Zymomonas mobilis subsp. mobilis ATCC 10988: one gene and its partner. The protein of the gene in region 2 binds, or shares a complex with, the protein of the main gene of each other region. Links are inferred from orthologs where the notes say so. Each region holds a gene or a part of one and is shown on either strand. Other genes may lie near its edges. The genes, in order: ccmC and ccmA.

The links.
Region 1: the proteins of ccmA (region 2) and ccmC are in contact, whole or in part, in a solved structure (PDB 8CE8), measured with the Escherichia coli proteins. The link is inferred for Zymomonas mobilis subsp. mobilis ATCC 10988 from one-to-one orthologs.

The regions. Positions count from the first base shown.
Region 1 is NC_017262.1:93,045-96,134, reverse strand. Bases 59-2,823 are described here. They hold ccmC (heme ABC transporter permease CcmC), read right to left. Parts: upstream 1,917-2,823; coding sequence 1,200-1,916; downstream 59-1,199. Other genes in these bases: ZMOB_RS00435 (TonB-dependent receptor plug domain-containing protein), read left to right, coding at 2,516-2,823; ZMOB_RS10220 (hypothetical protein), read right to left, coding at 1,039-1,203; ccmE (cytochrome c maturation protein CcmE), read right to left, coding at 575-1,015; ZMOB_RS00450 (heme lyase CcmF/NrfE family subunit), read right to left, coding at 59-573. Outside these bases: more of ZMOB_RS00450, read right to left, coding at 1-58; more of ZMOB_RS00435, read left to right, coding at 2,824-3,090. UniProt on the Escherichia coli protein: Required for the export of heme to the periplasm for the biogenesis of c-type cytochromes.
Region 2 is NC_017262.1:962,226-965,311, reverse strand. Bases 171-2,931 are described here. They hold ccmA (heme ABC exporter ATP-binding protein CcmA), read right to left. Parts: upstream 2,004-2,931; coding sequence 1,338-2,003; downstream 171-1,337. Other genes in these bases: ZMOB_RS04225 (ATP-binding protein), read right to left, coding at 2,200-2,931; ZMOB_RS04235 (heme exporter protein CcmB), read right to left, coding at 694-1,338; ZMOB_RS04240 (retropepsin-like aspartic protease), read left to right, coding at 171-688. In the rest of the region: more of ZMOB_RS04240, read left to right, coding at 1-170; more of ZMOB_RS04225, read right to left, coding at 2,932-3,086. UniProt on the Escherichia coli protein: Part of the ABC transporter complex CcmAB involved in the biogenesis of c-type cytochromes; once thought to export heme, this seems not to be the case, but its exact role is uncertain. Responsible for energy coupling to the transport system.

The DNA of each region.
Region 1 (3,090 bases), 870 kb from region 2 along the record:
CGCAAAAGAAAAAGCGACCGATAGGCCGACATAGCCAAGATAAAGCGTTGGAGGATGAAAGGCCAATCCCGGGTCTTGTAACAGCGGATTTAAGCCAAGGCCTTCTGTCGCAGGTGGATTGAGGCGAGCGAAAGGATTGGAAACAAAGAGCAAAAAGGCAAAAAAGCCTAAGGCTAGAAAGGCTTGCGATCCCAAAGCCAAAGATAATAATTTCTGGTCGATCTTCCCGCCAAAAAGCGCAAGCAAAGCCCCGCAAAAGCTGAGAATAGTGACCCAAAGCAGCATTGAACCTTCGTGATTGCCCCAACTGGCAGCCACACGATAAAGCATCGGTTTTGCCCAATGATCGTTTTCAGCGACCAAGGTTACCGATAAATCCACCCGCATAAACAACCAAAGCAGCATTGCAAAAGCGGATAGCGCCAAGGCGGCTTGGATAAGGGCTGTTATTTTGACGGCACCGGAGAAGACGTCATCAAGGCGATTATTCAGAACAGACAGGCCAAAGAGGCCTTGCAACAAGGCCATCATGGCGGCGAGCCACAAAAAGATAAGACCGGATTCGGCAATCACATCATTTTTCCTGTAATGTCGTTTGGGTCGCGGCCGCCTGCTGTTGAGTCACCGGCGGCATGTAGCGTTCGTCATGTTTGGCGAGGATGGTTTCAGCCATGAAAGAGCCGGATGGGTCAAAATGACCGTCAGCGACCACGCCGGAACCTTCCCGAAAAAGGTCTGGCACTATTCCGCGATAGGAAACCGCAATTTTCTGGTAACCGTCCGTCACCCGAAAATGGATGGTTACCCCGTCTTTTTCACGGATGAGCGAGCCGCGTTCGACCATTCCTCCCAAGCGGATATTCCGGTTTACGGGCAGATGCGCCTTGACGGCATCTGTGGGCGTGAAGAAATAGGCAGCCTGCTTTTTAAAGGCGACAAGTGCCAAAAAACCGGCAGCTATAACCGCCGCAAGCGCGATAATCCCCAGAATAAGCCGTTGATGTTTGGCTTGCACTTTATATCTCCGTCTATTTTGGGTCAGGCCTTGCGCGGTGAATCTTTTTTTGCTCGGCTTAGTTTCATCAGACGTTTTTCTGCCCGCCGCATCTGATACCAACTACCGAATAAAGCGATAAGCGTGACGGTTATAACAAGGCTGTAGGCCGCAATCACAAAAGGCCATTGGTGGGATGCCGTATTCATAAGGCAGCCATCCGCCGGAGACGAGCTTCATATTGGGCATTGGCAAGCAAAAGACGCATCCTGAAAAGAGTTATAAGCGCAAAGAGACAGGAAAAGCCGATCAAAGTCAAAGGCAGCGGCCATAAAAGCGATGGATCAATGGAAGAATGGGTAAGGCTGATACTTTGGCCTTGATGGAGTGTGCGCCACCACAAAACAGAATAATGAATGATCGGCAAATTGATCGCACCGAGTAAGGCGTAAATTGCCGGTATGCGCGAGGTTGTGCTGTAATTGCTGACTGATCGGGATAAAGCGATATAGCCAAGATAGAGAAAGAAAAGCACCAGAACAGAGGTCAGACGACCATCCCATTCCCACCATGTTCCCCAAGTGGGTCTTCCCCAGATTGAGCCGGTCATAAGGCAAAGTCCTGTAAAAATTGCCCCCGGTAGAGCCATGGATTTGGCAGCAATGCCCGCCAAAGGATGTCGCCAGATAAATTGCACCAAAGAGGCCAAGGCAATACTGCTCCAGCCACCCATGGCAAGCCATGCGGTTGGCACATGGATATAGAGAATACGGACGGTTTCCCCCTGTAAATAATCAGGCGGGGTCACGAATAAGCCGCCGATAATGCCAGCGAGGCTGAAAAGAATACCCGCAAGGCCAAGCCATGGCGTTAATTTTCGGCTTAGGGATAGAAAAAAATGGGGATTTGCAAGTCTTATCATAGGATGGTTATCCTTGGCATTCTTTATCCCTTAAAAAACAAAAATAAGATAGATTGACCCACAATCAGGGCTTTATCATTTTTCCAAAAATCTTCCGATATTATCCGTGCTTTTATGTCTTTTGGATTATTTCCAGAAGAAAAATCTGTCGTAAAATATGGGCGGTATGGCACAAAAGGAGGATATTTCCTTATCAAATAATGCGTTTTTAGATATCTATTTATCAATGTCCAAGCCTGATTTCACCATTCCGGTATCAGATCATTTTCTTTTGATTTTGCCATAAAAATCCATTTCTTTTTTTAAAAGCAATTTGGAATTTAAATCTAAATTTTTAATTCATTCTTTATTTTAAGTTTAAATTAAAGTTATTTTTTAAGTAAAAATTTTAATTTTTAGGAAAAATGAAAAAGAAAAATTTCTCGAAAATTTCATCTATTTTTTCCCGCAAGAATTTCCCCTTTTCCGAAGATTTTAAAATTACCAAAATATAAAATGAAAGAATAATTTACTGTGATTAAATAAATTGTTTGTTGTCTTTAAAGTCAGTGAAGGAAATCATTTTAGGGAGGTTGAGGGACCGGAGGAGGGGGGAACCCATGAGAAGAAAATTGGCTATAGCGTCATCTTTGATAATAGCCTGTCCTTTATCGACGCCTATTTATGCAAAGGCATCTGATAACAAGGTATCAGAAGACAAACAAACGATTCAGGTGACGGCAAAAAGTCGATTTGAGGTCAATCAAAAGACACCGATTTCGACTTCGGTTTTTACAAAAGAGCAGGTCAAGAAGCTGAATGTCCACGATCTTCAGGGTATGTTGGCTTTTATTCCTTCTGCCAGTTTTAGTGCGGCTCCTTCTTCAAAAGATAGATCGATTTTTATCAGAGGTATCGGCACCGTTGCCCATTCCCGCGGGTTAGAGCCTTCTGTTTCGACGGTTATTGATGGCGTTGTGTTATCCCGAGGCGCACAGGCCACATCTGACATTTTGGATGTTGATCATATTGATGTTTTAAAAGGCCCCCAAGGCACCCGTTTTGGGAAAAATGCGTCGGCTGGACTTATCAATATTGTGACAGCTGCCCCGACCCAAGACTTCCATGGTTTTGGGGAGGCTTCTTATTTTTCAGGGAATGAATACCGAATTTCGGGCGGTATTTCCGGTGGCAT
Region 2 (3,086 bases):
TAGTAAATTACCCATAGAGTTAAAAGATTCGCCCCATGTCCATATTGTTGGACATATCAACTATGCAGATAATGGGACTGCTGAAATTTTTAGTGGCGATCTCGGTATTGTTGATGAACTCAAAATCGGAACAGCCGTTTTAAAAAACGTTCCCGTTCTCTTTACTACTACAAAAAAAGCCTATTTGGGGCTGATGGTTCTTCAAAAACTGGGTAAAATCAAAATAAATAAACAGCAGATGACCTTTGGCAAAAATATCAACTGTAACTGTCAACAGGACATTCATCTTGGAAGTACATTTGAAGGAGATTACCAAGCACTCAAATACCCCATTACATGGCAAGGTAGAACCGATCTAGTTGCCATAGATCTTTCTGAAGAAAACACCGATTTTAACTTACTACAGTTCAAATCTGAATTTACGCCAGAAGAACAAATATTATTTGAAAAACAAAAGAAAATTATTGATGAATTCACCGACATTACTAAAGATAAAATAACTGATCCAGCCTATATCGTGGAATCAGATTTATCTATTGATGGGATCAATTATAGAAAAAGACAAAAATTAGTCCTCAAAGATACTAGACGGCGTCCTACGATGACTATCGGAGCATCCATCCTCGAAAAAGCTGACCTCTATCTCGATTTTATCAACCACAAAGCCTGCCTTAAATCGATACAGTAAGCCTTTTACCCATCTTGTCCGATGCGCAAAGCGGCACCGATGACAAAAGGCGCGACAGCAAGCAAAAACAACGAACAAGCCGCCAATAATAGGAAGGCCCCAGGCTGATGACCATCAACAGCCCCCGCGCCAAAGATGAGGAGCGGCACGGCCAAAGGCAATAAAAGTAAAGCAGCCAACCCACTTCCGGACTTTATCCTTGCCGTCAAAGCGGCAATCATAACCCCCAAAGAGGCCAGTCCAGGAGTAGCCAATAAAAATCCGGCTTCCAATTTCCAGAAAACAGACCAATCCAAAGATAGCAAAGCCGAGGCGGGTAACAACGCCACCATTAAAGGGACAGCAAAACTCACCCAATGGGCGATAATACGCGCCACAGCTATCCATTCTTCGCTAATCCCGCGCACCGCATAATGATCGAAAAAGCCATTTTCGACATCGGGAATAATCAAACGGTCAATGGGTAACAAAGAAGCTAACAGAGCGGCAACCCATAATATTCCGCTACCAGTACGCGATAAAATTATGGGATCACTGCCCACCGCGAAAGGGTATAGAACGGCAACCAATAAAAAAAACAAGACAGGTAGAAATACCCCTGCCCCGATCAAAATTGAGCAATCCCGACGAATTAATAAAACAAGCCGGATCAAGAGAAATGACTTTCATCCAAAAGGTCAAAGAAACCTGATGACTGGCCAGAATTCGCTACGAAATTTTCTAAAGACAAGGTTTTATAATCAGCCATATCAAGCCCTTGATGACTAACAGCCAAAATAATCCCGCCCTTTTGGCGATGGTGCTCTATCATTTCGATCAAAGCCCTAACAGAAGCCGCATCAAGCCCGTTTGCCGGTTCATCCAACAACCAGATAGCAGCCTGGCTTGCCAACAAACGCGCCAACACAGCTCTTTTACGCTGCCCAGTGGAGAGCAAACGGACAGGTGAATCCGCCAATCTATCAAGAGCCATCACCGCCATTGCTTCTTTTTCAGCGCCCAAAACACCATCTAAAGCCGCCCAATAAGCCAAGGCTTTTTCTAAAGGCAAATGCCGATCCATTGCCAAAGCCTCATCCGCAAAAGCCACCCGACCCCATTTTTTAACATGACCCGAAAAAGGTTTCAGAAAACCCGCCAACAGACGCAAAAGGCTGCTTTTACCAATACCATTTGCCCCCGTTATTAAAACGGCCTCCCCAGCCTTCACTTCAAAAGACAAATGGGTAAACAGTAAGCGGTCGCCTCTCAAACAACTCACGTCATGACACGCCAGCCTTGCATTCCCGAAATCGGACAGCCTTTTTCTCCCCAACAAGATCCCGCCAAAGGGATAGAAAACAATATCAAAAATCTATGTCTTGACACTACCCCAAGCTAAAGCACCTTAACGCCACAGAAAAACCAAGAGAGCAGAAAGATACCGTTTCAAAATAATACTTTGTCTATCAGAACAGACAAATAGCAGGGCTATGCAAAACCCTTTATGCGGATCCCATCAAATCGTGAATTTAATGTACTGATGGCAATGCCAGACGGACAAACAGGCCACCTAAATCTTCACTTTCTTCCAAAGTAACACTGCCGCCATAAATTTCGACCACATCGCGAACAATTGCCAACCCCAACCCAGTCCCGGGTTTATCTGTATCCAAACGCGCCCCGCGTTTAAACAACTGCCCACGGAGATTTTCAGGAATACCCGTGCCATCATCTTCAATCAGGATTTCAACCGACTTACCCTGTTTTTCTACCGTAACAAAAACGCGTCCCTGACCATATTTAGCAGCATTTTCTATAAGATTTCCCAAAATCTCGTCCAGATCTTGTCTTTCTATTCTGACAACAGCGTCCTTAACTCCTGCAAGATCAATCGTTGCATGAGGATAAAGCCGAGTAACCGCGCGTTCTACCGCCAGTAAAGCAGGCCATACCTCTGCTTGGCTTTGGGCATTACCCCGCCGTCCGATAGCCCGCGCTCGCGCCAAATGATGATCGACATGCCGCCGCATGGTCATCACCTCCCGCAAAACAACTTCTTTCAAGGCATCGCTATTGGCATTCGCCTCATTAGTCACAACCGTTAACGGCGTTTTCAAGGCATGAGCCAGATTACCAGCATGTCGCCTAGCCTCTTCGGCTTGCCGCTCGTTATGAGACAACAAAGCGTTCAATTCTTCAATCAAAGGGGCGACTTCATTCGGCATCCGGTCATGAATACGTGAAGCCTGACCATTACGGACAGCACTAATCTCGCGCCTTAATTTCCGCAGCGGCCATAATCCGATCGTCACCTGTAAAACGGTAATAACAATCAACCCCGTGCCTAAAATCAAAAAGGCTTTCACAAGGGTATGGCGTAATTTTTTAATCTGATTGTCTAAAGAAGTGCGAATTT